3 regions of the Streptomyces sp. NPDC058371 genome follow, and region 3 is predicted to be linked to each of the others. Evidence: riboswitches for the same ligand, from Rfam matches in the RefSeq annotation. Region 3 holds a riboswitch; each other region holds the start of a gene.
What was found. A riboswitch is a leader RNA that binds a small molecule or an ion and turns the genes downstream of it on or off. The one in region 3 is predicted to bind cobalamin.
Positions count from the first base shown of each region.

Region 1: it holds a riboswitch for cobalamin, as region 3 does, so the genes downstream of both, ACFWM2_RS08930 (CbtB-domain containing protein) here and ACFWM2_RS19310 (cobalamin biosynthesis protein) in region 3, are expected to answer to the same signal.
Region 2: it holds a riboswitch for cobalamin, as region 3 does, so the genes downstream of both, ACFWM2_RS16640 (ribonucleoside-diphosphate reductase subunit alpha) here and ACFWM2_RS19310 (cobalamin biosynthesis protein) in region 3, are expected to answer to the same signal.

Region 1 is NZ_JBHXJC010000002.1:309,690-320,015, reverse strand. Features, by position in the region: gene ACFWM2_RS08975 (NtaA/DmoA family FMN-dependent monooxygenase) at 1-813, shown strand, start outside; gene ACFWM2_RS08970 (DUF6243 family protein) at 1,068-1,283, shown strand; gene ACFWM2_RS08965 (homoserine O-acetyltransferase) at 1,585-2,727, opposite strand; gene ACFWM2_RS08960 (bifunctional o-acetylhomoserine/o-acetylserine sulfhydrylase) at 2,733-4,094, opposite strand; gene ACFWM2_RS08955 (GNAT family N-acetyltransferase) at 4,381-4,884, opposite strand; gene ACFWM2_RS08950 (2OG-Fe(II) oxygenase) at 5,086-5,775, opposite strand; gene ACFWM2_RS08945 (methylated-DNA--[protein]-cysteine S-methyltransferase) at 5,847-6,362, opposite strand; gene ACFWM2_RS08940 (four-helix bundle copper-binding protein) at 6,622-6,996, shown strand; gene ACFWM2_RS08935 (histidine phosphatase family protein) at 7,206-7,790, opposite strand; cobalamin riboswitch at 7,914-8,076, shown strand; gene ACFWM2_RS08930 (CbtB-domain containing protein) at 8,114-8,335, shown strand; gene ACFWM2_RS08925 (CbtA family protein) at 8,360-9,133, shown strand; gene ACFWM2_RS08920 (TetR/AcrR family transcriptional regulator) at 9,194-9,787, opposite strand; gene ACFWM2_RS08915 (acyl-CoA dehydrogenase family protein) at 10,043-10,326, shown strand, end outside.
Region 2 is NZ_JBHXJC010000004.1:418,807-429,132, forward strand. Features, by position in the region: gene ACFWM2_RS16620 (cytochrome P450) at 1-1,319, shown strand, start outside; gene ACFWM2_RS16625 (helix-turn-helix domain-containing protein) at 1,344-2,309, opposite strand; gene ACFWM2_RS16630 (hypothetical protein) at 2,415-2,624, shown strand; gene ACFWM2_RS16635 (ribonucleotide-diphosphate reductase subunit beta) at 2,537-3,562, opposite strand; gene ACFWM2_RS16640 (ribonucleoside-diphosphate reductase subunit alpha) at 3,562-5,943, opposite strand; cobalamin riboswitch at 6,070-6,211, opposite strand; gene ACFWM2_RS16645 (GNAT family N-acetyltransferase) at 6,257-6,763, opposite strand; gene mctP (monocarboxylate uptake permease MctP) at 6,910-8,520, opposite strand; gene ACFWM2_RS16655 (DUF3311 domain-containing protein) at 8,517-8,780, opposite strand; gene ACFWM2_RS16660 (YbdD/YjiX family protein) at 8,885-9,097, opposite strand; gene ACFWM2_RS16665 (carbon starvation CstA family protein) at 9,069-10,326, opposite strand, start outside.
Region 3 is NZ_JBHXJC010000005.1:445,051-455,376, forward strand. Features, by position in the region: gene cobN (cobaltochelatase subunit CobN) at 1-2,384, opposite strand, end outside; gene ACFWM2_RS19305 (cobyric acid synthase) at 2,381-3,913, opposite strand; gene ACFWM2_RS19310 (cobalamin biosynthesis protein) at 3,910-4,860, opposite strand; cobalamin riboswitch at 4,960-5,103, opposite strand; gene ACFWM2_RS19315 (hypothetical protein) at 5,251-5,472, opposite strand; gene ACFWM2_RS19320 (anion permease) at 5,485-6,750, opposite strand; gene ACFWM2_RS19325 (lysozyme) at 6,927-7,667, opposite strand; gene ACFWM2_RS19330 (class II aldolase/adducin family protein) at 7,864-8,595, shown strand; gene ACFWM2_RS19335 (alpha/beta hydrolase) at 8,794-9,921, shown strand; gene ACFWM2_RS19340 (hypothetical protein) at 10,281-10,326, shown strand, end outside.

The sequences.
Region 1 (10,326 bases), on a different contig from region 3:
GTGCACCAGGGCCAACACTTCGACATCCACGGGCAGTTCAACGTCCCGCGCGGTCCGCAGGGCCGGCCGGTGATCTTCCAGGCCGGAGACTCCGAAGAGGGGCGCGAGTTCGCCGCCTCCGACGCGGACGCGATCTTCAGCCGGCACAGCAAGCTGGACGCGGGGCGGGAGTTCTACGCCGACGTCAAGGGCCGACTGGCCCGCTACGGCCGCAGGCACGACCAGCTGCTGATCCTGCCCGCCGCGTCGTTCGTCCTCGGCGACACGGACACCGAGGCCGAGGAAATCGCCCGCGAGGTACGCCGGCAGCAGGTCAGTGGCGCCACCGCGATCAAGCACCTGGAGTTCGTCTGGAACCGCGACCTTTCGGCGTACGACCCCGACGGCCCGCTGCCCGACATCGACCCCGATCTCAGCGAGCACACCATCGCCCGCGGCCGGGCGCAGGTGCGGATGTACCGCGACCCGCTGGCCACCGCCCGGGAGTGGCGGGAGCTCGCGGCCGCGAACAAGTGGTCCATCCGCGATCTGGTCATCGAGACCGGCAACCGCCAGACCTTCGTCGGCTCCCCGGCCACCGTCGCCGAGAGCATCAACGCCCTCGTCCAGGCGGACGCTGCCGACGGCTTCATCCTGGTGCCGCACATCACGCCCGGCGGCCTCGACCCCTTCGCCGACACGGTCGTACCCCTCCTCCAGGAGCGGGGAGTCTTCCGGCACGACTACACGGGTACGACTCTGCGCGACCACCTCGGCCTGGCCGAGCCGGCCGCCCTGGACAGGGAGGCGGTGACCCGGCGGGTGGCGTCCTGAGGGACCCACGTCCGGTGGAGGTGCTTGGACTCCCGGAAGGAAACGGCTGATCCCGGGGGCTCGGCGAAGGCCCGGCCGACACCGTGCGGCGAAGAGGTTGGTGCGCGGGGCCGACGGGACCGGGTAACGTCTTTGTCATGTTCTTCCAGTCGCCGATCTACGGAGTGAGAGCGTGATGGGCCCCCGCTGACGTCGCCGCCCGACCCCCCATCGATGAATCCGTAGATCACTTCACATCATTACCGGGAGAACCCGTGACCGTGAGCAAGAACATCAACAACCCCGTGGGCATGGGCGGCGGCAAGCGCAAGAAGCTGTCCCGCGCCGAACGGCAGAACAACGGTCCGTACCGCAACCTCGACCGCCAGGGTGCAGCCGAGCAGAAGGCGGAGCTGGTGCGCAAGATGCGCGAGAAGGCAGGCGCAGCCGGGGGTGCCGGGCAGGCGGGCGACGACGCCGCACAGAGCTGACGCACCGCCGCCGCAGGGCGGCACCGCAGGGGGCAGGGTCCTGACCGCGACGCGCGGTCAGGACCCTGCCGCCGTCTCGGGGCTCCGCTGCCGTACCGGGTGCGGCCGGTCCCGCTCAGCTCTCAACCGACCACCCGGGGTAGCCACAGATTCGGCAGCCCCGTCACCGCCACCACCCCGAGCTGCACCAGCAGCGTCACCACCAGCGCGTTCCCCGTGCCCGGCCCGCGCGGCACCGCAGCGAAGGGGCGTCACGAGCTTCGCGCAGAACCGCGGGCTCAACCCGGTGACGGGACAACCATCACGGCAGCAACTCCCTTACGAGCGCTGCAACCTGCTCCACCTCGATGAGGAAGCCGTCGTGCCCGTAAGGGGATTCGACCAGCCGGAGGTGGTCCGCCGTGGAGATCCCGGCGGCCAACTCCGCCTGCTGCGACGGCGGATAGAGACGGTCGGAGCCGACCGCGGCGACGAGGGTCCTGGCGGTCACCCGGCGCAGCGCGGCGCGGACGCCTCCACGGTCGCGGCCGACGTCATGACTGTTCATCGCCTGCGTCAGCGTGAGATAGCTGCCCGCGTCGAAGCGGCGCACCAGTTTGTCGGCGTGGTGGTCGAGGTACGACTCGACCTGGTACCGGCCGCCGCTCCAGGGGTCTTCGGTGCCCTGCGGCGCGCGTCCGAAGCGCGTCCGCAGCTCCGGCTCGCTGCGGTACGTGATGTGGGCGAGGCGACGGGCCAGACCCAGCCCCGCGTGCGGGCCGCGGCCCGGTCCCGCGTCGTGGTAGTCACCGCCGGACCAGTGCGGGTCACCTTGCAGGGCATGCAGCTGGACGGCGGCCCAGGCGATCTGCTCGGCGCTCGCCGCCGCCGTGGTGGCCAGCAGCAGAAGAGCACCCGTGCGCTCCGGATGGGTCACCGCCCACTCCACGGCACGCATCCCGCCCATGGACCCGCCGATCACCAGCGCCCAGCGGTCGATGCCGAGCGCGTCGGCCCAGTCGGCCTCCGCCGCGACCTGATCACGCTGTGTCAGAAAGGGAAAACTGCTGCCCCAGGGCCGCCCGTCCGGCCGCGGTGACGACGGTCCGGTGCTGCCCTGACAGCCGCCCAGCACGTTCGGGGCGACTACGAAGAAGCGGTTCGTGTCCAGTGCCCGGCCCGGTCCGACGAGCCCGTCCCACCAGCCCGGGGTCGGGTGCCCCGGCCCGGCGGGCCCGGCGACATGGCTGTCGCCGGTGAGCGCGTGCAGCACCAGCACGGCATTGGAGCGGTCCGGTGCGAGCCGCCCCCAGGTCTCGAACGCGAGCCGCACGCCCGGCAGTTCGCCGCCCGACTCCAGGGCCAGCGGCTTCTCCCGGACGTGCCACTGGCGCCGCCCGGGCGGGTCCCCCTCCCGCCAGGCCCCGGAGGCCGGCGGAAGGGGGACCTCCGAGCTCGTCGGCACGGTGTTCAGGACGCTCCCTTGGCCGCGCGGAAGCCGGCCTCCAGGTCCGCCTTGAGGTCGGCGAGGTTCTCGATGCCGACCGACAGCCGGACCAGACCGGGCGAGGTGCCGGTCGCCGCCAGCTGCTCCTCGTCGAGCTGACTGTGCGTGGTCGACGCCGGGTGGATGATGAGACTGCGGACGTCACCGATGTTGGCGAGATGGCTGAAGAGCTCGACGGCGTCCACGAACCGCTTGCCCGCCTCGACGCCGTCCCGCAGCTCGAAGGCCAGCACCGCGCCGGCACCTCGCGGCAGATACCGCTGTCCGGCCTCGTACCACCGGTTGGACTCGAGGCCCGGGTAGTGCACGACGGCGACCTCGTCGCGCTGCTCCAGCCACTCCGCGAGGGCCTGGGCGTTGGCCGAGTGCCGCTCGATCCGCAGACTGAGCGTCTCCACGCCCTGCAGCAGCAGGAAGGCGGAGTGCGGGGAGAGGGCGGGCCCGATGTCGCGCAGCAACTGCACCCGCAGCTTGATCGCGAAGGCGCCCGGGCCGAGCGCCGGCCAGTACTGCAGGCCGTGGTAGCTGGGGTCCGGCTCGCTGAAGTCGGGGAAGCGCTCGGCGTGGGCGCCGAAGTCGAAGGTGCCGCCGTCCACGACGACACCCGCGATGGTCGTGCCGTGGCCGCCGAGGAACTTCGTCGCCGAGTGGACGACGATGTCGGCGCCGTGCTCGATGGGGCGCAGCAGGTACGGGGTCGGCACGGTGTTGTCCACGATCAGCGGGACGCCGGCCTCATGGGCGACGTCCGCCACCGCCCGCACGTCGAGGATGTTGCCGCGCGGATTGCCCAGCGTCTCCGCGAACAGGGCCTTGGTGTTGGGCCGGATCGCCGCCCGCCAGGCGTCGGAGTCGTCCGGGTCGTCGACGAAGGACACCTCGATCCCGAACTTGGGCAGGGTGTGGCGGAAGAGGTTGTACGTTCCGCCGTACAGGGACGTGCTGGAGACGATGTGGTCGCCCGCGCTCGCCAGGGTCAGGATGGCGAGGGTCTCCGCGGCCTGCCCGGAGGCGAGGGCCACGGCGGCGACACCGCCCTCCAGCGCGGCGATGCGCTGCTCGAGGACGTCCTGCGTGGGGTTGTGGATCCGGGTGTAGATGTTGCCGGGCTCAGCCAGCGAGAACAGGTCCGACGCGTGCTGGGTGTCGCGGAACACGAACGAGGTGGTCTGGTAGATCGGCACCGCCCGCGCCCCGGTCGTCGGGTCCGGCGTGGCACCGGCGTGGATCTGCTTGGTCTCGAACGACCAGGCCGAGGTGTCGGGACCGGTGGGTTCGTCCTCGGGGGTGTGCCCCGCGGTGACGGAGTCGATCGGCTGGCTCATGGTTCTCCCTTGTACGGCGTACGGAGGCGCGCGTGAGGTGGAGGAGTGCGGGGGTGGGCGAAGGCGCCGCGGGGCTGCCGACAGGGCAGCTGCGGCCGACGCGGAGGCGTCGGGGGTCAGCTCGCGGAGGTACACCGTGTGGTGGTGACCCGCGCGTAGTCGACGTGCCGGCGCGTCACGAGCACCGTCATCCGACGGAGAAACCAGGGGTGGTCACCCCGCACCACCAGGGACGCGGCGGCGTGAAAGCGCGCGAGACGGCTCCGCCGCGGCGGCCCCGGGGACCTCACGAGACACCGGCGGGAGAGTCGGAGTCCGGCGTGAGCGCTTTGCTGAAGCAGACGCTGAACGGGTTCCGGTCGTGCGGGGGATACGTGCCCACCCGCTGCCAGCCCTCGCGCCCGTAGAGCGCCCGGGCCTCCGGCTGGAGCGCACCCGTCTGCAGCCACAACCGCTCGATGCCGAGCCCGCGTGCCGTCGACTCCACCGCCCGCAGCGCCGCTCTGGCGAGACCACGGCCGCGGTGCTCGGCGTGCACGAAGACCCGCTTCACCTCGTGTCGGTCCGGGAGTCTGCGCAGGGATGCGGTGGCCACCGGAATGTCCTCGGCGTAGCAGACCCAGGTGACGACGATCTCGTCCGCCGTCGGCTGGGGTGCGCGGACGCGACGGTGCTCGACGGGGGCGTAGCGCGGGGCGAGTTCGGCGGACATCAGCGCGCGCAGCCCGGCCGGAGCCGGGGCGTCCCAGTTCTCGGACACCCAGTGGAGTGTGGCGGGCGGCAGGGTCATGACGCATCCTTGCGGCGGGGCGGGGGCGGCCTACGGGCGCCCGGGTGCATGCCGCCATGGTCACCCGCAGGCAGGCGCGTGTCGCTGCGCACGGCCACCTGTTCGCAGAACGGAAACACGCCGTTCGCAGACGCGCGTCGCGCGCAACCGGACCTTCGCACACGCCCTTCAGCGGCCCCTCGGCCGCCGGCCCGGGCCGGCTCAGGCGGCCTCGTGGAAGACCAGGCCCAGGGTGCGGCGTCGACCGGAGCGCACGGTGCTCACGCCGTGGCGCATCGGGGCCACCGACCAGCCGCGCCGGGAAGCGACGGGCCGGTCGCGCGTCGTGAAGACCAGCGCGTGCCCCTGCGGAAGAGTCGTGGACGACCCCCGCGACTGGGCACGTGGGCGCTGTTCCGTCATGAGGAACTCGCCGCCGGTGAAGTCCACTCCGGGTGCGTCGAGGCCGATCACGACCTGGAGCGGGAACAACATCTCGCCGAACACATCGCGGTGCAGGGCGTTCCAGTCCCCGGGGCCGTAACGCAGCAGGATCTGCGCTGACTTGGTCTGTCCGGCGGTGTGACACATCGCCACCCACTCCGCCAGGTTCCCGGGCCAGGGCGCGGGCTGCCCGAGCCTGGCCGCCCAGTCACGGGCGATGGGCAGCAGCCGCGGATAGAACGCCTCGCGCAACTCCCGTACCAGCTCGGGGAGTTCGTGGGTGAAGTAGCGGTACTGACCGGAGCCGAAGCGATGGCGGCCCATGTCGACGGTCGTGCGGAAGCGGTCGTCCTCGTCGTACAGGGCGGCCAGTGCGTGGCACTGGTCCGCGGTGAGGACCCGGCCGGTGAGCGCATGGCCGTGCTCGTCGAGCTCCGCGGTGACCGCGGCCCAGTCCACGGCGGCCACGCGTCCCTCGGCCGTCTGCGCCGTGCGCGGGGAGTGGGCCGTGCCCGCCCGTGCCGTACGCGTGGAGTGGTTCACGACGTGAGGGCCTCTGTGGACTTCAGCTCCAGTTCGAGGAGCCGGCGCTTGGCGTCCAGGCCGCCCGCGTAGCCGGTGAGCGCGCCGTCGGCGCCGATCACCCGGTGGCAGGGGCGCACGATCAGCAGCGGGTTGGCGCCGATGGCCGTGCCGACGGCACGGACCGCGGCCCTCGGGGCGCCGATCCGGGCGGCGATGTCCCCGTAGCTGAGGGTCGTCCCGTACGGGATGCTGTCCAGGGCTTCCCACACCCGCTGGCGGAAGTCGCTGCCGCCGCCCGCGTACTCGATGTCGAAACGGATGAGCGTGCCGTCGAAGTACCCGCGCAGCTGGGCGGCGATCTCGGTGAACGCGTCCGCGTCCTCGATCCAGCCGTGCCGCACGACGGCGGTGTGCCGCTGTCCCGGCATCGACAGCGAGACGAGCGCCGTGCCGCCCTTCGCGGTCACCGACTCCTCGCCCACGAGCAGCAGTTCACCCAGCGGGCTGTCGATCGTCGTATGGAGCGTCATGAGTCCTGTCCCTTCGGGAGCGCGCAGTTCAGGAGGCCCGGGCCGGTGTCTCCCTACGTCCACTGTGGGGCATGCCCGCCGCAGGAACCGGCGGGATTCGGACGCCGTACTGCGGCCTTACTGCGCTCGGGCGAGGGAGGGCCGCGGGGCTCGTCGGAGTCCTGTCCGCCACCGGCACGCGAGTGTCTCTCGTCATCGCCTGAACCGCCCGATCAGGGGCGCAGGGTTTGACACGCTCGACCGCGGCAACCCGCTCCGCGTGACCACAACAGCATCCCAGGAGGAGCTCTTCCGGTTCCTTGAGGATCGTTTCACCTGTGCCCAGGCGTGTACCGACTGTGCACGAGCGTGCGCCTTGCGCGCGAGCCTCGCCGACCCGGACGGCCCCGAAGACCAGGAACGCGTACGACGCCAGGGCATCCTGTGCGCGGAGGTGTGCGACGCGACGTGCCGCATGCTGTCCGAGCAGACGAGCCAGAACGAGGCCACGATCCGCATCCAGTTGGAGTGGTGCCGGACGGTGTGCCTGGAGTGCGCCGAGATCTTCGAGGAGTACGCGGGCGCGGAGGACAGCGCCAAGGCCTGCCGCGAGTGCGCTCAGGCCTGCGCGGACTTCATGGCCACACTGCGCTGAGGTCGGTCGGCCCGCGCAGGTGGGTCCGTGCGGGCACGTGCGAAGGCGGCCCGCGTACGGTGACGGGCCCTCCGCCGTACTCAGCCGGATCGCCTTCGGCGCGGGGCGGGGTTCGGCAGGTCCGCGTGCGGCGTCGGGTTCGGCAGGCCCTCGTGCAGCGGGGGGCTCAACCGCAGGCCGTATGCGGGGCATTGGGCCGCGTCCTGCACTCAGTCGGCGTCCGAACCCTCCAACGGCCGTCCCGTCCGTACGTTCCAGCGGCCCGAGCGTCCGCTGAGCTCCGTGGCTGTCAGTGGCGGCACGTCGACCCGCCAGAACGCCGACTCGGGGGCGCCGAGGGCCCGTACCACCGTGGCCCGGACGACCTCCGGCTCCACCACGGCGACGCTCCGGCCCGTGAGCGGCGCGGCCGTGTCCAGCCAGCGCGCGATCCGGTCGCAGAAATCCCGGACCGATTCCCCGTCGTGCGGTGCGGACTCCGGGTCCGTCAGCCAGCGGGCCACCGAGTCCGGCTCCTTCGCGCTCACCTCGTCCAGGGTCGCGCCGCGCCAGCGGCCCACGTCGAGGCCGGTCAGTTCGGGCACCTCCACCGCGGCGGCGAGGCCGAGCGCATCGGCGGTGTCACGGCAGCGCACGCCGGGGGAGACCCACCGCCGCTCCGCGCCCGGAACGGCGCCCGCCGCCGCCCGCGCACGCCTGAGCCCGGCGGCGTCGACCGGGCAGCCGTCGTCGAAGCGGGCCTGGCGCAGGGCCTCGCTGGACGCCGCTGAGATCAAGATCACTCGACTTGTCATCGGCCAGTTCTCGCGTTCACGACGCGTCCCTCTCCTGCTCGAAAGCCGTACGCGACAAGGGAGTTGGCGGCGCGTCCGGGTGACGGGGGCGCAAAGCGTGCGCTCCGTGCGCCCTTGGCCGGGCTCCCGCTTCGCGGTACGGTCTCGACGATATTGACGACGGTTCGGCGGAAGTCCGGTGGAAGTCCGGCACGGTCGCGCCACTGTAAGCCCACAAGAGCCGCCCCTTGCCAAGGGCGGCGAAGGTCGAGCAAGTCAGACCCGCGGCCGTCGTCCTGTGCACCACCAAGACGGGACGCGAGTTCCCCAGGAGGTCCTGCCACATGGCGCAGTCCGTCGCTCAGCCGACTGTCACCCCCACCGCCGTACCCGCCAAGCTGCCGATCGGCGCGATCGTCCCCTGGGCGGTCTTCTTCGGCATCCTGATGCTGGTCCTGCTCTACTTCGTCGGCGCCGAGCAGGGCGCCACCTCGGTCGTGTCCGGCGAGAACGTGCACGAGTGGGTCCACGACGCCCGCCACCTGCTCGGCTTCCCCTGCCACTGACGGCGCGAGGAAGCGTACGAGTCCATGAACTCCGCAATGGTCAGAAATCTTCTGGTGCGCGGCATGCTGGCGGGTCTCGCCGCCGGTCTGCTCGCCCTGGTCGTCGCCTACTTCCTGGGTGAGCCGCGCGTCGACACGGCGATCGCCTACGAGGAGGCGCACACGCACGAGCACGGCATGGAGGCGGTCACCCGCACCATGCAGTCCACCGGCGGTCTTGCCACCGGCGTGCTCGTCTACGGGGTCGCGTTCGGCGGCATCGCGGCCCTCGCGTACTGCTTCGCGCTCGGCCGGATCGGGCGGTTCGGGCCGCGTGCGAGCGCGCTGCTCCTGTCGACGGCGGGCCTGCTCGCGGTCTACGTCGTGCCGTTCCTCAAGTACCCGGCCAACCCGCCGTCCGTCGGTGACCCCGACACCATCGGCAAGCGCACGACGCTGTACTTCCTGATGATGGTGCTCAGCGTGCTGCTCGCCGTCGCCACGGTGATCCTCGGCAGACGCCTGGCGCCCCGCCTCGGGAACTGGAACGCCACGCTGGTGGCGGGCGCGTTCTTCGTCCTCGCCACCGGTCTCGCGTACGCCTTCCTGCCGGCGGTCAACGAGGTGCCGAAGGACTTCTCGGCCACCCTGCTGTGGCAGTTCCGGCTCGCGGCGCTGGCCATCCAGCTGACCCTGTGGACCGCCTTCGGGCTCGTCTTCGGTGTGCTGGCCCAGCGGCTGCTGACTCCGGCGCCGGCCACCTCGGAACCCCAGCAGCAGGAGAATGCCGCCGTGCCGGCGGCTTCCGTGGCGCCCTGAGCGGCGAGCGGGATCGGGGCCGGGCTCCAGAGGAACCGGCGCCGGCCCGCTTTCGGCGCCTCAGGTCAGCCGCTCGAATCCGTCCAGCATCGCGGTCAGCCCGGTCTCGAACTGTTCGGCGGGGTCGTCGCCGGCCTCGGCACCGGGGCGCAGCACCGCCAGGCTCAGCGCGTGCCCGACGGTGAACTCGCGCAGGCAGCGAACGACGTGACCCGCGTGAGCGGGCCCGAAGCCGGCCGCCCGGAGCTGCTCGGTCAGCCGTGCGCTCGCGTCGACCGCCGCGCGCGAGCGGACCGGATGGGTCGCGAACACCGCGACGGCGTGCGGATGGCCGACCAGCGTGTCCCGCAACTGCCGGCAGTACCGCTCGGCCACCGCACGCCAGGTGCTCTCCCAGGGCAGCGAGTCGACGTCGAGCTCGTCGAAGAGCAGCTCGGCGACACCGTCGAACAGCGCCTCCTGGTCCTTGAAGTAGCGGTACGCGGCCATCGGGTCGACGCCGAGCCCCGCGCCGAGCTTGCGCATGGAGAAGGCGCGCAGGCCGTTGGCGTCGATCAGCGCCAGCGCCGCCGCCGCTATGTACGAGCGGCTCAGCGCAGGTCTGTGGGGAGGGGATGCCTGTCCGCCCCCGGCGTCGTGCTTGTCGGTCTTCATGAGGCGTGTCGTCCATGATCGTCGTCGCGCCGCTCGTGCACTCCCGGGAAACCGCTGATGGGAGGAGTGTCCCCGGGGAACTTCTCGCATGCTACGTCCCGGGCGCCGATCAGGACATGCGCGGGGACGGCCCCCGGAGGTACCTCCGGCGGTCCGGGCGCGTCATCGGCATTCCCAATTTCTGGAACGAGTTCTACTGTGTGCGCCGTCAAGTCCGGGTGGGACCGACCGGTCCACTGGGGGCCAGGAGGCGCCGTGCATCTCGAATACACGCCCGAGCAGCACCAGCTGCGCACCGAACTGCGCGGCTACTTCGCCGAGTTGGTGCCGGACAACGCCTACGCCCGCTACTCCGACCCGGCGGCGCAGAAGCGCTTCTACCGCGACACCATCCGCAGGCTCGGCGCGGACGGCTGGCTGGGCGTCGGCTGGCCCAAGGAGTACGGCGGCCGCGGACTGAGCCCCATGGAACAGTTCATCTTCTTCGACGAGGCGGCCCAGGCCGTCGTACCGCTGCCGCTGATGGCCCTGAACACGGT
Region 2 (10,326 bases), on a different contig from region 3:
CCGTCCCGCCCCTGGCGGGAGGTGGTGTTCCGGGTCTCGGCCACGGCTGGAACCTCGTCCGCGATCCGCTGGGCTTCCTGACCCAGCTGCGAGACCACGGGGACCTGGTCCGGCTGAAGCTCGGTCCGAAAACGGTCTATGCCGTGACCTCGCCGGCCCTCGTCGGCACTCTGCTGACGAGCCCCGGATACCAGATCGGCGGGCCACTCTGGGACACCCTGGACGTCCTGCTCGGCAAGGGCGTCGCGACCAGCAACGGCCAACTGCACCGACGGCAGCGGCAGACCATCCAGCCCGAGTTCCGGGCCGACGCCATCCCCAAGTACATGGCGGTGATGGTGGAGGAGGCGCGTGCCTTCGCGGAGCGCTGGAAGCCCGGCGACACGGTCGACGTCACGACGGAGGCGTTCCGCATCGGCGTCCGCGTCACGGCCCGCTGTTTCCTGCAGATCGGGCCCATCGACGAGCTGGCCGAACGGCTGAGCACGGCACTCGCGACCGTCTTCGGCGGTATGTACCGGCGCATGATCCTCTCGTTCGGCCCGTTCTATCGGCTCCCCCTTCCGGCCCATCGTGAATTCGACCGCGCATTGGCCGAATTGCACCGCCTGGCCGACGAGGTCATCACGGAGCGCCGGGCGTCGAAGGAGAAGCCGGACGATTTGCTGACGGCGCTGCTCGAGGCGAAGGACGAAAATGGTGAAACGGTCAACGACCAGGAGGTTCACGATCAGGTCATAGCGATACTCACACCGGGCAGCGAAACGGTGGGGTCCCAGTTGATGTGGATCTTGCAGTTGCTCGCGGAGCACCCGGAACACGCGACCCGGCTGAGCGAAGAGGTCAAATCCGTCATCGGGGACCGACCGATCACATTCGGAGACCTCCGGAACCTGCGCCACACGAACAATGTCATCACGGAGGCGCTGCGTATCCGCCCGGCCGTATGGATATTGACGCGGCAGGCGCTGGCCGAAACCGAACTCGGTGGCTACCGCATTCCGGCCGGTGCGGACATCATCTACAGTCCGCTGGCGATCCAGCGTGATCCGCGGTCCTACGAGCGGCATCTGGAGTTCGATCCGGACCGCTGGCTCCCCGAACGCTCCAAGGACGTGCCGAAGTACGCGATGAGCCCGTTCAGCGTGGGCAACCGCAAGTGCCCGGCCGACCACTTCTCGATGGCCGAGCTCGCCATCATCCTGGCGACCGTGGTGCCCAAGTGGCGTCTGGAGAACCTGCCGGAGACCGACCGCAACACCAGGGTCGGCATCACGCTCCGGCCGAGGCGGCTGCTGCTGAGGGCCGTGCCGCGCTGACCCCGCGCGCTTACCGGCGCACGTTCAGGCAGCCTGCGGGCCCCTGAACGTGCGCCGGTACGCCTGCGGGGTTGTCCCCAGGCTCCGGACGAACTGATGGCGCAGCGCGGCCGCGTTGCCGAACCCGGTGCGGCCCGCGATCGCGTCCATCGTCTCGTCCGACGCCTCCAGCAACTCCTGGGCCAGCAGCACCCGTTGCCGCAGGATCCAGCGGTAGGGCGTGGTGCCGGTCTCCTGCTGGAAGCGGCGCGCGAAGGTGCGCGGGGACATGTGGGCGCGGGCGGCGAGCTGTTCCACGGTCACCTCCTCGTCGAGGTGGCGCTCCATCCAGACGAGCACCTCGCCGACCGTGTCGCACTGCGAGCGGGGCAGCGGCCGCTCGATGTACTGGGCCTGTCCGCCGTCGCGGTGCGGCGGTACGACCATGCGGCGCGCGACGGCGTTGGCGACCTCGGGACCCTGCTCCTTGCGGACGATGTGGAGGCAGGCGTCGATTCCGGCGGCGGTGCCCGCCGAGGTGATGACGGGGTCCTCGTCGACGTACAGGACGTCCCGTTCGACGATCGCCCGCGGATGCCGGCGGGCGAGCTCGTCGGCATGCTGCCAGTGCGCCGAGCACCGCCGCCCGTCGAGGAGTCCGGCCGCGCCGAGCACGAAGACGCCCGAGCAGACGCTGAGCACCCGGGCGTCGCGCCGCACGGCCCGGCGCAGGGCGTCGAGCAGTTCGGGCGGATAGCCGTGCCCGGCATTGTCGCGTGCGGCCGGCACCACGATCAGGTCGGCCTCTTCGAGCCGGTCGAGGCCGTACGGAGTGGAGACGGTGAACCCGGCGACATGGGTGCCGAGGGTCGGCCCCTCGGCCGAGGCCACCGCGAAGTCGTACACGGGCAGGCCCTCGTCGCTGCGGTCGAGGCCGAACACCTCGCAGACGACGCCGAGTTCGAAGGGGTGCACTCCGTCGAGGAGCACCGCGGCCACGTTTTTCAGCATGCTGCCAGTGTGCCTCGGATGTGGCAGGAATTCGAGGGCCTACGGCAGTCCTGCCACTGACCTCGGCGGCCGATCGGCGCGACAGTGGTGTTCATGGAGACACTCATGAACACCACAGTCGCCCTGCTGACCGTCCTCGGGATCTTCGTGGTCCTGGCTCTCCCCGCCCTGCTCGGACTGCGCCGCGAAGCGCGGATCGACCGGCAGTTGAGGGCCGCGCAGGAGCCTCAGAACTCCTCGTCGAACCCGACCGAGCCCTCCACCGCCACCTGGTACGCCGAGGGACGGCGCTCGAAGAAGTTGGTCAGCTCCTGAACCCCCTGAAGCTCCATGAAGGAGAAGGGGTTCTCGGAGCCGTACACCGGCGCGAAGCCGAGGCGCGTCAGTCGCTGGTCGGCGACGCACTCCAGGTACTGGCGCATCGAGTCGGTGTTCATCCCCGGGAGGCCGTCACCGCACAGGTCGCGCGCGAACTGCAGCTCGGCCTCGACGGCCTCCCGCAGCATGTCGGTGACCTCCTCCTGGAGCCGGTCGTCGAAGAGTTCCGGCTCCTCCTTGCGGACGGTGTCGACGACCTCGAACGCGAAGGACATGTGCATCGTCTCGTCACGGAACACCCAGTTGGTGCCGGTCGCGAGGCCGTGCAGCAGACCCCGGCTGCGGAACCAGTAGACGTACGCGAAGGCGCCGTAGAAGAAGAGCCCCTCGATGCACGCGGCGAAGCAGATCAGGTTCAGCAGGAAGCGGCGGCGGTCGGCCTTGGTCTCGAGGCTGTCCAGCTTCTCCACCTCGTTGATCCACTTGAAGCAGAACTCGGCCTTCTCGCGGATGGACGGGATGCTCTCGACGGCGTCGAAGGCCGCCGCCCTGTCCTCCGGGTCGGGCAGATAGGTGTCGAGCAGCGTCAGATAGAACTGGACGTGCACGGCCTCCTCGAACAGCTGGCGCGAGAGATACAGCCGCGCCTCGGGCGAGTTGATGTGCTTGTAGAGCGTCAGCACCAGGTTGTTCGCCACGATCGAGTCGCCCGTCGCGAAGAACGCGACCAGCCGGCCGATCATGTGCTGCTCGCCCTGCGACAGCTTCGCGAGGTCGGCGACGTCCGAGTGGAGGTCGACCTCCTCCACGGTCCAGGTGTTCTTGATCGCGTCCCGGTAGCGCTCGTAGAAGTCCGGGTAGCGCATGGGACGCAGGGTCAGCTCGAAGCCCGGGTCGAGCAGGTTCTTCTCGGTCTTCTCAGGTGCGGCGGTCATTACTGGCAGGCCTCGCAGGACTCGGGGTTCTCAAGGGAGCAGGCGACGGCGTCGGGGTCGGCGACCTGCTGGACGGGGATGGTCTTCTCGGGCTGCGCCTGCGCCTGCGCGGCACGGGCGATCCGGGTCGCCGGGCGCGAGCGCAGGTAGTACGTCGTCTTCAGGCCCGACTTCCAGGCGTACGCGTACATCGAGGAGAGCTTGCCGATGGTCGGCGTCTCCAGGAACAGGTTCAGCGACTGGGCCTGGTCGAGGAACGGGGTGCGGGCCGCGGCCATGTCGATCAGGCCGCGCTGCGGGATCTCCCACGCCGTGCGGTAGAGGTCGCGGACGTCCTGGGGCACCCAGGTGAAGCCCTGCACCGAGCCACTCGACTCGCGCAACGCCTCCCGGGTCTGCGCATCCCACACGCCGAGCTTCTTCAGCTCCTCCACCAGGTAGGAGTTGACCTGGAGGAACTCGCCGGACAGCGTCTCGCGCTTGAACAGGTTGGAGACCTGCGGCTCGATGCACTCGTAGACGCCCGCGATGGACGCGATGGTCGCGGTCGGCGCGATCGCGAGGAGCAGCGAGTTGCGCATGCCCACCGCGGCGATACGTTCCCGCAGGGCCGCCCAGCGCTCCGGCCAGTTCAGCTCGACGTCGAAGTGGTCGGGGTGCAGGACACCGCGGGCGGTACGGGTCTTCTCCCAGGCCGGCAGCGGGCCGTTGCGCTCCGCGAGGTCGGCGGAGGCCTCGTACGCGGCGAGCATCACGCGTTCGGCGATCCGGGTGGAGAGCGCGCGGGCGGCGGGCGAGTCGAAGGGCAGCCGCAGCTTGAAGAAGACGTCCTGCAGACCCATCGCGCCGAGGCCCACCGGCCGCCACTTGGCGTTGGAACGGCCCGCCTGCTCGGTCGGGTAGAAGTTGATGTCGACGACCCGGTCGAGGAAGGTCACCGCGGTGCGCACGGTGGCGTCCAGCCGCTCCCAGTCGATGTCGCCGTCGACCACGAAGGCGCCCAGGTTGACCGACCCGAGGTTGCAGACGGCCGTCTCCCCGTCGTCCGTGACCTCCAGGATCTCGGTGCACAGGTTCGAGGAGTGGACGGTGTGGCCCGGCTCCGCGGTCTGGTTGGCGGTGCGGTTGGCGGCGTCCTTGAAGGTCATCCAGCCGTTGCCGGTCTGCGCGAGGGTGCGCATCATGCGGCCGTACAGGTCGCGGGCCGGGATCGTCTTCTTGGCGAGCCCGGCTTCCTCCGCCTTGCGGTACGCGGCGTCGAACTCGTCGCCCCACAGGTCGACCAGCTCGGGCACGTCGGCGGGGGAGAAGAGCGACCAGACGCCGTTCGTGTCGACCCGGCGCATGAACTCGTCCGGGATCCAGTGCGCGAGGTTCAGGTTGTGCGTACGGCGGGCGTCCTCACCGGTGTTGTCGCGCAGCTCCAGGAACTCCTCGATGTCGGAGTGCCAGGTCTCCAGGTACACCGCGGCCGCGCCCTTGCGCCTGCCGCCCTGGTTCACCGCGGCCACCGAGGCGTCGAGGGTCTTCAGGAACGGGACGATGCCGTTGGAGTGCCCGTTCGTGCCGCGGATCAGCGAACCCCGGGAGCGGATCCGGGAGTACGACAGGCCGATGCCGCCGGCGTGCTTCGAGAGCCGGGCCACCTGGTGGTAGCGGTCGTAGATGGAGTCCAGCTCGTCCAGCGGGGAGTCGAGGAGGTAGCAGGACGACATCTGCGGGTGCCGCGTACCGGAGTTGAAGAGCGTGGGGGAGGACGGCAGATAGTCGAGGCGGCTCATCAGGCCGTAGAGCGCGGCGACTTCGTCGAGTGCGCGGGTCGAGTCGTCCTCGGCGAGACCGCTCGCCACCCGCAGCATGAAGTGCTGGGGCGTCTCGATGACCTGCCGGGTGATGGGGTGCCGGAGCAGATAGCGGCTGTGCAGCGTGCGCAGCCCGAAGTAGCCGAAGCGGTCGTCGCCTTCGAGGTCGATCAGCGCGTCCAGACGGGTCGCGTGCAGGCGTACGAACGCGGCCGTGCGGTCGGCGATCAGACCCTCGCGGTGGCCCGTGGTGATGGACCCGGAGAACGACGTGACGCCCTGCGAGGCGGCCTCGGCGGCGATGCTGATCGTCAGCAGCCGGGCGGCCAGCCGCGAGTAGACGGGGTCCTCGGAGATGAGTCCGGCGGCCCCCTCGGTGGCCAGTTCGCGCAGCTCCGCCTCATCCGCGCGGGCGGACCGGCCGCGCAGCGCGGCGGCGGCGACCCGGCCGGGGTCGGCGCCGGGGAGGTCGGCGGTGAGGCGGGTCAGGGTCCGCAGCAGTGCGGCACCGGGACCGTCCGTCTCCACCGACGTCGCGGACGGTGTCGCTGTGGCCGGATCGGCTGGCGCGATGGTCACGTGGGGCTCTCCCTCGCTCGGCACGGGGCCTTGCGGAGGGCAGCGGGACACGCGACACCTTGCCGGTACGCGTGCGTCCACCGGCCCATTCCACGAGACCCGGACGTCGTCGGCGCCCGGGCCGGGTGGCCGGGGCGCGCTGTCGGCAGGTCCTCGGACTGACCGAGTGCGCATACGCGCACAAGTACACCGTTGCGGGACAGTTCCGGATTCGCACCGGATTCCCCTGCGACGACAGCGAGCACGAGCATACATCTTGTGCCGGGCTGCGGTGGCACCCCCACATCTTGTGTCGCGCCGTTCTCGGAGCGTGTCAGAGCGTCAACTCATAGGTGAGCAGCAGGATGTCGTCGATGTCCGGGAGCGGGTTCCAGTCGCGCTCGGGGCAGCGTGTGAAGCCGAACCGTTCGTAGAGGCGGTGGGCCGCGTGCATGGTCCGCTGGGTGGAGAGCACGACGCGGACGCAGCCGTCGACCTCGCGGGCCCGCTCGACGCACGCGTGGACGAGGGCCGCGCCGGCGCCTCGCCCCCGGTCCTCGCGCGCGACGGCGAGCATCCGCACCTCCGCCTCGCCGGACCGCGCGATGTCGGCCATGGGCCCGCCGGCCGGCACGAAAGTCACCCCGCCGAGCACCCGGGCGCCCTCGACGGCGACGAGCGCATCGGCCGCCGCCGCCCGCTTCGCCACGTCCCGCAGCTCCCCGAGGTACTCGTCGCTCTCCCCGAAGTCGAGGAGGCCGTCGCCGAGATACGCCTGGGCGGTGAGTTCCCCTACGGTCGCGTACTCCTCGGGCCGCGCCCGCCTGATGACGATGTCCATGCGGGGAGTGTGCCGGACGGGCACGACGACGGGCCGCCGAATTTCTCGGCGGCCCGTCGAGGGGTACGCGAACCACGGGCCGTCCTCGGGTACGAGACCGGCGGCCCGTCAGGGGGTGCGGGACCGGAACCGGGTGCGGGACCCGGTCAGTGCGTCGTGCCCGCCGTGGCCGGCGGCAGCTCGACCTGCACGCCCGCGTCGCCCGCGTCCACCGTGTAGTCCTCCGGGGACGTCTCGTCGATGCCGTCCGGCGCCTTGAAGGCCCGCAGGGCGAAGGTGAGGACGACGGTCACCACGATGTTCATGACGAACGCCGTGAGACCGATGTAGCCGATCTCGCCGATGCCGGGGATCTCCTTCGAGCTGCCGCCGAAGTGCTTCTGGGTCGGCGAGGCGACGCCGTACGCGGCGAGCGTGCCGTACACCATGCCGACCGCCCAGCCCGCGAGCAGCGCCCAGCGGTGGAACCAGCGGGTGAACAGGCCGCCGACCAGGGCCGGGAAGGTCTGCAGGATCCAGATGCCGCCCAGGAGCTGGAAGTTGATCGCGACGGTCTTGTCCATGGTGAGGACGAAGACCAGCGCGCCCACCTTCACCAGCAGCGAGACCAGCTTGGAGACCTGGGTCTCCTGCTTCGGCGTCGCGTCCGGCTTGATGAAGTCCTTGTAGATGTTGCGGGTGAAGAGATTCGCGGCCGCGATCGACATGATGGCCGCCGGCACCAGCGCGCCGATGCCAATGGCCGCGAAGGCCACTCCCGCGAACCAGTCAGGGAACATGTTCTCGAAGAGCTGCGGGATCGCCAGCTGCCCGTTGTCCACCTTCACCCCGGCCGCGATCGCCATGAACCCGAGCAGGGCCAGCAGGCCCAGCATGAGGGAGTACAGCGGCAGGATCGTGGTGTTGCGCCGGATCACCTCGCGGCTGCGCGAGGACAGCGTCGCGGTGATCGAGTGCGGGTACATGAACAGCGCGAGGGCCGAGCCGAGCGCCAGCGTGGCGTAGGTCCACTGGCCGGCCTCGGCGGGCACCACTCCGCCCGCACCCGCCGTCGTGAACTTGTCGGTCGCCGCCTTGAAGATGTCGTCGAAGCCGCCCAGCTTGATCGGGATGTAGATGATGGCCACCGCGATCACGATGTAGATCAGGGTGTCCTTCACGAACGCGATCAGCGCGGGGGCGCGCAGACCCGACGAATACGTGTACGCGGCCAGCACACCGAAGGCGATGAGCAGCGGCAGGTCCTTCACGAACCAGTTCGTGTTCTCGCCGCCGCCGACGCCCATCACGTCGAGGACCGCCTGGATGCCGACCAGTTGGAGCGCGATGTACGGCATCGTGGCGAGGATGCCCGTCACGGCCACCGCCAGCGACAGCCCCCTGGAGCCGAAGCGCCCGCGCACGAAGTCCGACGTCGTCACATAGCCGTGCTTGTGCGACACCGACCACAGCCGCGGCAGGAAGGTGAAGATCAGCGGGTAGACGAGGATGGTGTACGGCACGGCGAAGAAGCCGGCCGCGCCCGCCGCGTAGACGGCCGCGGGTACGGCGACGAAGGTGTACGCCGTGTAGAGGTCGCCACCGAGCAGGAACCAGGTGACCCAGGTGCCGAACGACCGTCCGCCCAGGCCCCATTCGTCCAGCGTGTGCTCGTTGTCGGCCCTGCGCCAGCGCGCGGCCACGAAGCCCAGGGCCGTGACGGCCAGGAAGAAGAAGATGAAGACGCCGAGGGCGACTCCGTTCACGCCGTCGTTCACTTCGACGCACCCCCACCCTGCGACGTGCGGGCGCGCTGGTCACGCTGCCACAGCTTGTACGCGGTCATCGTCAGCGCCGTGGAGATGAACACCCACAGCATCTGGTACCAGTAGAAGAACGGGATGCCGATGAAGGTGGGGTCGATCTTGGAATACGAGCCGACCCACAGCATCGCCACGAACGGCGCCACGAGACAGAGCGCGATGACCACCCGCGCGGGTGTCACCACCGCTCTGTTCACTTCTGACTCTTCGGACATCTCGTGACTCCGTCCACTCTCTGATCACCTGTGTAACGCGCAGGCAATCTAGGCGACGGTGTCAGCCCAGCGGAACCCCCGTCCGCATATCGGTCTTCGTGTCGTCAGCAGCAGCGGAACCCCTGGCGGGGATCGGCCTCCTGGCGGACCGTCCGCATCCGCTCGAACTCGCGGCGCGTCGGCACGGACGCGTCGGTATGGTCCTGTCGGACGTGGGCGACATAGCGGTCGTACGCGGACTCGTCCGTCAGTTCCCTTACGTACCAGCGCAGTCCCCGTCCCGCGCGGCTAACCGCCCTGTACAGCGCCGACCGCATCGCGCTCCGCCTCCTCCGCCTTCTCCGCCCTGGTCGGGATCAGCCCGGCCGGGGCCACGATCTTCGACTGCACGTACGGCGCCTCGCTCAGGGAGGAGAGCGCCGGGCGGCGTACGTGCCGGACGCAGACCCGGGCCGCGTCCACGATCACGACCACGACGAGCAGGGCGAGGGCCGCCGAGAGGACGCCGTCCACCGTGGAGTTGGTGACGACGGTGTGCATGTCGTCCATGGTCTTGGCGGGCGGCAGGACCTTGCCCGCGTCGATGCCGTCCTGGTACACGCTGCGTTGCTGGAAGAAGCCCACGCGCGGGTCGCTGGAGAACACCTTCTGCCAGCTCGCCGTGAGCGTCACCGTGGCGTCCCAGGCGAGCGGAATCCCGGTGATCCAGGCCCACTTGAGGCGCCCGGACTTGACCAGCAGGGTGGTGCAGACGGCGAGCGCCACCGCCGCGAGCAGCTGGTTGGCGATGCCGAAGATCGGGAAGAGCTGGTTGATCCCGCCGAGCGGTTCGTGGACGCCCACCCACAGGAAGTAACCCCACAGGCCGGTCACCAGCGCGCTGGTGACGACCAGACCCGGCTTCCAGCTCACGTTCTTGAAGGGCCGGTAGACGTTGCCCAGCATGTCCTGAAGCATGAACCGGCCCACGCGCGTGCCCGCGTCCAGCGCGGTCAGGATGAACAGCGCCTCGAACATGATGGCGAAGTGGTACCAGAACGCCCGCAGGCCCCCTCCGGTCACCTTGGAGAAGATCTCCGAGACGCCGATGGCGAGCGTGGGCGCGCCGCCGGTCCTGGAGAGCAGGGTCTGCTCCTCGACGCCCCGGGCTGCGGCGGCCAGGTCTTCGGGGGAGATGACGTACCCCATGTGGCCAACCGCCACCGAGGCGGACTGCACGGTGGTTCCGACGACCCCCGCCGGGGCGTTCATCGCGAAGTACAGGCCCGGGTCGATGATGCAGGCCGCGACCAGCGCCATCACCGCGACCGACGACTCCATCAGCATGGAGCCATAGCCGATCATCCGGATCTGTGTCTCCTTCTGGATCATCTTCGGCGTCGTACCGCTCGAGATGAGCGCGTGGAATCCGGACAGCGCGCCGCACGCGATGGTGATGAAGACGAAGGGGAAGAGCGAGCCGGCGAAGACCGGCCCGTCACCGTGCGCGGCGAAGTCGGTGACCGGGTCCATCTTCAGCGTCGGCAGCGTGACGACCACCCCGAGC
Region 3 (10,326 bases):
TCCGTCGTACGGGCCAGCCGGGGCACCACCTCACGGCACGCGAACTCCAGCACGGCCACGGCGTCCGGGAGTTCGACGCCCACCACCTCGCGCACGAGAGCGGGCACGGCCGCCGTGTCCCAATCGCGCTCCTCCATGCCCTCCGCGAACCGGCGGCACAGCTGCTCGAGGAGGTCGATGGCGTCGGCGCCCGTGCGGGCGGGCCCTTGGACCAGCGAGGTCAGCCCGTCCGGCACCTTCACCGGCGCACCGGGCTCGCCCAGCAACTCCTTCTCGACCAGCCCGAAGTGCTCGGCGAGACAGGCCCGCAGACCGGGCAGCGCGTTGGCCGTGCCGCCCCACACCTGGGAGGCGCGCAGGACGGCCAGTACGAGGTTGACCCGCGGCTCGGCCTCCGGGCCGCCGCCGAGAATGTGCAGACCGTCGCGGATCTGCACGTCCTTGATCTCGCACAGATAGCCGTCGATGTGCATGACGAACGAGTCGAAGTCGTCGTCGTCCGGCTGGTCGTCGACATGCAGGTCGTGGTGCAGCTCGGCCGCCTTGACCAGCGTCCAGATCTGCGCGCGCACGGCCGGCGCCTTCGTCGGGTCCAGGTCGGACACGAGCGCGTACTCGTCGAGGAGCTGCTCCAGCTTCGCCAGGTCGCCGTACGTGTCCGCGCGTGCCATCGGCGGCACGAGGTGGTCGACGACCGTGGCGTGCCCGCGCCGCTTGGCCTGGGTGCCCTCGCCGGGGTCGTTGACGATGAAGGGGTAGATGAGCGGGAGTTCACCGAGTACGGCGTCGGGCGCGCAGCCGCTGCTGAGGCCAAGTCCCTTGCCGGGCAGCCATTCCATCGTGCCGTGCTTGCCCATGTGGACGACGGCGTCCGCGCCGAAGCCCCCCTCTGATGTCGCAGCCTCCAGCCACCGGTAGGCCGCCATGTAGTGGTGCGACGGCGGCATGTCCGGGTCGTGGTAGATCGCGATCGGGTTCTCGCCGAAGCCGCGCGGCGGCTGGATCATCACGACGACGTTCCCGAACTGGAGGGAGGCCAGCACGATGTCGTCGCCGTCGACGTACAGCGAGCCCGGCGGCTCGCCCCACGCCTCCAGCATCCCGTTCCGCAGGTCGGGGTCCAACGTGTCGAACCATGCCTGGTAGTCGGCGAGCGGCACGCGCGCGGGTGCGGTGGCGAGCTGCTCCTCGGTGAGCCACTCGACGTCGTGGCCGCCGGCCGCGATCAGCCGGTGGATCAACTCGTCGCCGTTGTCGGGGTATTCGGTCACCCCGTACCCGGCGTCCTTGAGGGCGTCGAGGACCCGTACCGCCGAGGCGGGCGTGTCCAGACCCACCGCGTTGCCGACCCGGGAGTGCTTGGTCGGGTAGGCGGTGAAGACGAGCGCGAGCTTCTTCTCCGCGTTCGGCTTGTGCTTCAGCCGGGCGTGCCGCACGGCGATTCCGGCGACGCGCGCGGCCCGCTCGGGGTCGGCGACGTACACCGGGACGTCGTCCGGGCCCTGCTCCTTGAAGGAGAAGGGGACCGTGATGAGCCGCCCGTCGAACTCCGGGATCGCGACCTGCATCGCCGCGTCCATGGGGGAGACGGCGGCGTCCGACGCGTCCCACGCGGCGTGCGACGAGGTCAGGCACAGCCCTTGCAGGACCGGGATGTCGAGATCGGCGAGCGCCCCGATGTCCCAGGCCTCCTCGTCGCCGCCCGCCGACGCCTGCGAGGCATGGGTGCCGCCCGCGGCGAGCACGGTGGCGACCAGCGCGTCGGCCTTCCCGAGGATCTCGTACAGACCGGAGTCGGCACCGCGCAGCGAACCGCAGTACACGGCAAGGGCGTTGGCGCCCCGGGCCTCGATCGCGTCGCAGAGCGTGTCGACGAAGGCGGTGTTGCCGGACAGCTCGTGGGCCCGGTAGAAGAGCACGCCGATCGTCGGACGGCCCTCGATGAACGGGCGCTCGCCGCTCACGCCGTACTCCGCCGTCTTCCGCGGCTCTTCGAAGCCCTCGCCGGTCAGCAGCACGGTGTCCGAGAGGAAACGCGTCAGCTCGGTCAGATTGTCCGGGCCGCCCTCCACGAGATAGCGCAGCGCCTCCGCGACGACGCCGGCCGGCACCGACGACTCGGCCATCAACTCGGCGTCGGGGACGGTCTCCCCACCCAGCAGCACGGTCGGGATGCCGGACGCCTTCAGGAAGGCGAGCCCGTCCTCCCAGGCCCGCTTGCCGCCGAGCAGTCGTACGACGACGATGTCCGCCCCCGCGACGAGCGCGGGCAACTCCTCCGCGACATCCACGCGGGTCGGATTGCCGATCCGGTACGCGGCGCCGGAGGCCCGGGCCGCCAGTAGGTCCGTGTCGGCGGTCGACAACAACAACACTGTGCTCATGCGGGCGCTCCCGGTGGAATGAAAGGCAGTCCTTGCGGCGCGCCCGACTCGATGAGCCGCCACAGCGCGTCCGTGTCCGCGTGTTCCTCGATCAGATCGCCGAGCCGGTCCAGCTGCTCCTCGCGCAGCGCCGCGAACGACGTGTCGGCGGCCGGCACGAAGCGACGCCCCGCGGCGGCCGCCACCTCGCGCAGAAAGGCACGCCGGAAGCCGTCCGACTCCAGTGAGCCGTGCCAGTGCGTGCCCCAGACGGCGCCGACCCGGCAGCCGTCCAAGCTGTGCCCATTGCCATCAGAGATGAACGCTTCTCCGCCGGTTACTTCGGCGACGCCGTGGTGGATCTCGTACCCCTCGACGGGTTCGCCGAGCGCTTCCCCCACGGGCCGGGTCAGCGTCTTCTCCCGCGCGAACCGCACCCGTACGGGCAGCAGCCCGAGTCCGTCGACGTGTCCCGCCCGCGACTCGACCTCGTCCTCGATGTGCTCGCCGAGGACCTGGAAGCCGCCGCAGATCCCGAGCACCGGCCGCCCCTCGGCGGCCCGGCGCGCGATCGCGTCGGCGAGCCCGCGCTCCCGCAGCCACGCCAGCGCCTTCACCGTCCCCCGGGTCCCCGGGACGACGACGAGGTCCGCGTCGGCCAACTCCTCGGCCCGGTCCACGAACCGCACGACGACACCCGGCTCGGCGGCCAGCGCGTCCACGTCCGTGAAGTTGGACATCAGCGGGACCGCGCAGACGGCGACGCGCAGCACGTCCGCGCCGACGGGGGGTGCCACCACGGACTCGCGCACGGTCCCGCGCAGCGACACCCGCAGCCCGTCCTCCTCGTCGATCCCCAGACCGTGCCGGAACGGCAGCACGCCGTAAGAGGGCCGTCCGGTCAGGCCCCGGAGCATGTCGAGCCCCGGTTCCAGCAGGGAGACGTCGCCGCGGAACTTGTTGACCAGGAACCCGGCGACGAGCTCCTGGTCCGCGCGGCTCAGCAGCGCGACCGTCCCGAAGAAGGACGCGAAGACACCGCCGCGGTCGATGTCCCCGACCACGAGCACGGGCAGCCGCGCGTTCCGCGCGATCCCCATGTTCACGATGTCGGTCCGCCGCAGATTGATCTCGGCCGGGCTGCCTGCCCCTTCACAGATCACCGCGTCATACGTGCCCCGCAACTCGGCCAGACAGTCGAGGACGGTCCCGAGCAGTGCCTCCTGGCGTCCGCCGTGATAGCCGCGCGCGGTCATCTCGCCCACCGGCCTGCCCATCAGCACCACTTGGCTGCTGCGGTCACCGCCCGGCTTCAGCAGTACCGGGTTCATCTGCGCGGTGGGCTCCACCCGGGCGGCCTGGGCCTGCATGGCCTGGGCCCGTCCGATCTCGGCGCCCTCGCGCGTGACGAACGAGTTCAGGGACATGTTCTGCGCCTTGAAGGGCGCGACCTTCACACCCTGGCGCACCAGCCACCGGCAGATCCCGGCGGTCACGACGCTCTTGCCTGCGTCGGAGGTCGTTCCGGCGATCAGCAGTCCGCCGCTCATGACGCGGCCCCCCTCTTGCTCTTGAACAGCAGTTGTCCGGCGGTACAGGCAGCCAGGGCGAGCGTGCTCACCCGCCGCGACAGCCGTACGGCCCGCTCGATGTCGGCGACTTCGACGGCCCGCCCGGTCTCGTTGAGGACGGGCCGGTGCTCGACCCGGCCCCCGTACGCGAGGGTGCCGCCGAGCCGCACGCCGAGCGCGCCCGCGAACGAGGCTTCGACGGGGCCGGCGTTGGGACTGGGGTGCCGGCCGGCGTCCTCGCGCCAGGCGCGTACGGCGCCGCGCGGGTCGCTGCCCGCGACGGCGGCGAGTACGGCGGTCAGCCGGGCGCCGGGCCACCCCATGACGTCGTCGAGCCGCGCCGAAGCCCAGCCGAAGCGGCGGTACTTGGCGGACCTGTGCCCGACCATGGCGTCCAGTGTGTTGACGGCCCGGAAGCCGGCCAGCCCGGGCACACCGGCCACGGCGCCCCACACGAGCGCTCCCACCACGGCGTCGGAGGTGTTCTCGGCCACGGACTCGACGACGGCACGCGCGATTCCGTCCGCGTCGAGTGCCTGAGGATCCCGCCCGCACAGATGCGGCAGCCGCTCCCGGGCCACCTCGATGTCCCCGGCCGCCAGCGCACCGCCGATCGCCCGGGCCTCCCGGGCGAGGGAGGTCCCGCCCACGACGGCCCAGGTGGCGGTGGCGGTCAGCGCGAGGGAGGCGGCACCGGAGCTTCGCAGGGAACGGCTCGCGAGGGCGGCGAGCCCGGCGGCACCGCCCGCGCAGACGGCGGTGTGCAGTGCGCCCCACCCGCGGTGGTCGCGCCACAACGTCCGCTCCACGGCACCCGCGGCCCGCCCGAAGACGGCGACCGGGTGCCCGCGGCGGGGATCGCCGAGGAGCAGGTCACCGAGGAGGCCGGCGGCGGTGCCGTACGCGAAGACGCGATCGGCACGCATCGGTTCAGCCGACCGGAACGTCGGCTCGGACCGGGGTACTCAACGCATTGGGGCAGCCGCGCATGGCGATATGTCCTCACTCAGGGTGTCCACGCCCTGGTTCGACGAGACCGGCGGTGAGAGTTCCTGGCTCCCGGGGATTCTCTTCCCCGGTGACAGTGGCGGGACCGCGCCGGATTCGCACCGGCTTCCTCTCCTGCCGCCGTACTTGGCTCCGGCAGTCCACCACGGGGTGAGAACACCCGTCAACTTGCTGTTGACCTGCGGAGGGAGAGTGTGCGAAGGCCCACACACGCGTGGGGTGCGGGACGTCGATCCGTCCCGCACCCCACGTGAAGTGATGCGCTTTTCGCCGGTTTTGGGTATCCGGCTCCCGAGTCCTTCCGGGTGTCAGGCGACGATCAGATAGATGCCGTACGCCACCGCCGCCGCGCAGGCGGCGAAGCAGGCGTACGCGCCGGTGACCGCGAAGGCGGCCGAACCGCCCTGTGCCGAGGCGGACTCGCGCTTGGCGAGGCCGACGACGCCCAGGGTGAAGAGGCCGACGAGGGCCACGGTGGCCACGAGGCTGACTCCGAAGACGGAGCCGAGGGCTGCCCAGTCGATGTGCATGCTGTTCGTTCCTTAGACCGTGGCCGGGCGGGTGGGCTCGGCGGAGGGGCCGGGGTCCGGCGCCGGGATGGTCGTCATCAGGTGGGCGTCGAGATCGGCGCCGACCGTGGCGATCGGGCCCGCAGGCGGCGGGGTGACAGCGATGATCGCGGTCGTGACGACGCCCGCGGGCTCGGCGTCGACGTCGTTCACGTTGTCGATGGTGACCGGCTTGCGGCGCGACAGCGTCCAGATGACGCCGGCTCCGGTCAGGAGCAGCGCGCCCGTGGCGACGATGCCCCAGGTGCCCTGCTGGGTGAGGAACTCCGCGCCGGCGCCGACGAGCCCGGCGGCCGGCAGCGTCAGACCCCAGGCGACGAACATCCGGGTCGCGGTCGACCAGCGGACGACCCCGCCCTTGCGGCCGAGGCCGGCGCCCATCACCGCGCCGGAGCAGGACTGGGTGGTGGAGAGCGAGAAGCCCAGGTGCGAGGAGGCCAGGATGACCGTGGCCGCGCTGGTCTGGGCGGCGAAGCCCTGCTGCGGGGCGAGGTCGGTGAGGCCCTTGCCCATCGTGCGGATGATGCGCCAGCCGCCGAGGTAGGTGCCGAGCGCGATGGCCATACCGGCCGAGACGATGACCCAGGTGGGAGGGTTGGAGTCCGGGGCGATCACACCGCCGGTGACCAGGGCGAGGGTGATGATGCCCATGGTCTTCTGCGCGTCGTTGGTGCCGTGGGCCAGCGAGACCAGGCCCGCGGAGGCGATCTGGCCCGCGCGATAGCCCTTCGCGGTCGCCTTCTCGTCGGCGCGCCGGCCGATGACGTACGACAGGCGCGTCGCCAGTAGTGCGGCCAGGCCGGCCACCAGGGGAGCGGCGACCGCGGGGATCAGGACCTTGCTGACGACGGTCGAGCCGTTCACCGACGACCAGCCGGCCGACATGACCGCGGCGCCGATGAGGCCGCCGAAGAGTGCGTGGGAGGAACTGGAGGGCAGACCCAGGAGCCAGGTCAGCAGATTCCAGAGAATGGCGCCGACGAGCGCCGCGAAGATCACCTCGGTGCGGATTCCCTCTTCGTTGATGATGCCGCCGGAGATCGTCTTGGCGACCTCCACGGAGAGGAATGCGCCGACCAGGTTCAGCACGGCGGACATGGCCACCGCCGTCTTGGGTTTCAGAGCGCCGGTCGAGATGGTCGTCGCCATCGCGTTGGCAGTGTCGTGGAAACCGTTCGTGAAATCGAACACGAGAGCGGTGACGATCACGATCCCGAGGAGAAGCGTGATGTGTTCCATTTACCCAGGCTTCTGTTTGACGTCAGTGGCACAAGGACCGTAGGCAACCTGGGTGAACGGAAGATGAACTGGGGCGGGCGGAGGAGTGACCCAATCGGCGTGTCGCCACTCCACTTGTGTCGAAGCGGCGGCTCGTGTGTCGAACAGAGCCGGAATATTGGGCTCCGGCGCGGCTGCTACCCCTTCGCGAACGTCTTCAGCCGCGCCAGGGATCCGTTGAAGAGATTCTGGTCACCAGGAAGGCTGCCACTGTTGTCGTACTGCCAGAACGTCCAGAACGTCCAGCCTGCGGGCAGCGTTCCGGGGTCGGCCGAGTCGTAGCGGGCGAGCCACAGGGCGTGGTTCGAGGCGAAGGCGCGGCTGGCGCCGGTGCAGTCGTTCCACCAGTGGGTGGTCGTGTAGATCACCGGTCGACGGCCGGTCGCCCGCTTGACCTCGTCGCTGAACGCCTTGATCCACTTCACCATCGCGGTCCTGCTCAGGCCGTAGCACTTCTTGCCGTACGGGTTGTACTCGATGTCGAGCGCGGGCGGCAGCGTCCAGCCGTCCGCGCGCCAGGTGCCGCCGTTGCGCACGAAGTACGCGGCCTGCGCCCCGCCGGACGACCTGTCCGGCAGCGCGAAGTGATAGGCGCCCCGCAGCAGGCCCGCGGCGCGCGAACCGTCGTACTGCCCGCTGAAGTAGGGGTTGCGGTAGGTGGTGGACTCGGTCGCCTTGACGTAGACGAACCTGGCGCCCTTCGCGCGTGCCTTCGGCCAGTCGACGTTCTTCTGGTGCGAGGAGACGTCGTGTCCGCGCGGTGCGGCCGCCCCCGAGGCTGGATTCCCGGCGAGCAGGGTCCCCGCGACGGCCAGCGCCGCCGCGGAGGCCGCGACGGCGCAGGCGCGATGGCGGAACGGTTTGTGATCACGGGCCATATTTCCCCCCGGATGGCGACGTGCGCGACAAATCCCCCAGAGGTTACTGGAAGATCACCGGGTTCCGGTCCCACACCGGCCAATCGCACGGCGAGGGCGATGTGTGGCTGTATGCGCTCTGCCGGGGGCCGGCGTTGACCTCTAAAGTGCCCCCGCCCGGCACGGTGTTGACGCGCCCTCCTGGCAGGATCGCGCCATGGCTGAACAGCGGCGTGACACAGGGGACGACGGGGACGACCGGGGTGGGCGGGAGGACGCACAGGGCGCGCGTGGGCCGGGTGCGCCGGGGGCGGTGGAGCGTGCCTGGGACGAGCTCGTGGCGACAGCCCGCCGGACCGTGTCCGACGGGCTGGTCGTCGGTACGTCGGGCAACGTCTCGGTCCGCGTCGGGGACACGGTCCTGGTCACGCCGTCGGGAGTGCCCTACGACCGGCTGACGTCCGCGGACGTCGTCGCCGTCGACCTGGACGGCCGGCAGCTGCGCGGCACGCTCGTGCCGACGAGCGAACTGCCCATGCACCTCGCCGTCTACCGCACCACCGGCGCGCGCGCCGTCGTGCACACCCACGCCGTCCACGCGACGGCCGTCTCGACGCTCGTACCGGAGCTCCCGCTGATCCACTACATGTCCGGAGCGCTCGGCGGACCGGTCCGGGTTGCCCCCTATGCGACCTACGGCACACAGGAGTTGGCCGAGAACATGCTCCGGGCCCTCGCCGACCGCTCCGGCTGCCTCCTCCAGAACCACGGCACCGTCACCTACGGCACCAGCCTCACCCAGGCCTACGACCGCACCGCCCAGCTGGAGTGGATGTGCCGCGTCTGGCTGACGGCGTCCTCAGTACCGGGCCTGACCCCGAACCTCCTCACCCAGGAACAGGCGGAGCAGGCGGGGGAGCGGCTGCGGGGGTACGGCCAGCCGGGCTAGGGGGGTCCGTTCGGATCAGCCCCGGTCCTCGACGGCGCTCGGCCGAGACGCGCCGGTCCTGCGGCGTGCCGAGACGCGCTGGTCCTGCGGTGCCGAGCACGCGCACCCGTAAGACGAGGTCCCGGGCCGGAAGGGAAAGGCCGGCTCGTGTCCGTCCTCCCGCTGGCCGACAGCGGGCTCCCCCGGGAGACTGGACCGGTGCGCACTGTCAAAGCGACGGCCGCCGCCGTCACCGTTGCCCTGGCCGCCGGCGCGGCCTCCGTCGCCGCCGGCCGGTACGCCAGCGATGCCGCGCTGAAGGCGCCCCCGGGCCGGCCGCTGCCCACCGAGCCGCGCCTCACCGTGCACTCCACGGCCGCCGGCCAGATCACCCTCACCCGCGACCTGGCCTCGCTGCGCCCGGGAACGTACGGCCTGAGCGGTGACGGCTCCCACGCGGTCGTGGGGCCGGTCCTGGACTCCGCCCCGCACCCCGCCGACACGGTGGTACGCCGTCTGGAGCGCGTCACCCACGGCACTCTCCGGCCCGGCGACCGGGTGTGGCTCACCCCGAACCTCCACGTGGGCAATCCGAGCACCGCGCTCGGCCTGGACCACGCCGACGTCAACGTCCCCGGAGAACTCGGCGCCCTGCCCGCCTGGTTCGTGCCCGGCACCCGCGACACCTGGGTGATCACCGTGCACGGTCTCGGCGCCACCCGTGAACACCCCATGAACGTCATGGAGTTCCTGCACCGCCAGCAGCTCCCCGTCCTCGACGTCGCCTACCGCGGCGACCTCGGCGCCCCCCGCCCCCAGGACGGCCTGAACCACCTCGGCGAGACCGAATGGCGCGACCTGGACGCCGCCCTCCGCTACGCCGTGCGCTACGGCGCCGAACGGATCGTCCTGTACGGCTGGTCCACGGGCGCCACCATGGCGCTGCGCGCCGCCGCGCACTCCGCGGTGCGCGACCGCATCACGGGGCTCGTCCTCGATTCGCCCGTGCTCAGCTGGGAGACCACGCTGCGCGCCCTGGCCTCGGCCCGGCGCACGCCCGCCGCACTGCTGCCCCTGGCGGTCCGCGCCGCACAGGGGCGCACGGGTCTGCAGGGCGACCGCATCGTGGAGGCCGCCGACCCGGGCCGCCTGAAGGTGCCGGTCCTGCTGCTGCACGGGCCCGACGACGCGATCGCCCCCTGGGACTTCTCGCGCCGGCTCGCCGCCCGGCGCCCGGACCGGGTCACCCTGCACACCGTCCCGCACGCTCCGCACGGCGCCATGTGGAACGCCGACCCGGCGGATTACGAGGAGGCACTGCGCCGGTTCCTCACCCCGTTGATGTAGCCGGCTCGGACGGGCCGACGGCGGGCGGTGGCTGTATCCCGCCCCCAAGGGACGGCGGTCCAGGGGAGATCCCGCCGGGGCCGGCGAAGGGCTCCCGGCGGTTGCCCCGCGGACGGCCCGACGGTCTTCCGACCGGTTTCCCGGCCGACGACCCGGGGCGCGCGGACGGCTCGGAGCCGCCCCCGCGACTGCCCGCGGAAACGCTTCGGCGCGGCGGCGGTGCTCCTTCCGTTTCGGCCTCGCGCAAGAGGCGGCTCAAGGGTGTCGGGCGTCCGCCGAGACGCGCGCGCCCCTCGCCCGGGCCGCCCGCCGTCCCATTCCGTTTGGGTTTTCGGACTGTCAACCGGAAGACTGCACCTGTGACGTCCCGTAACCCGCGCGACTCCAGGCTCCGACTCGTCCGCC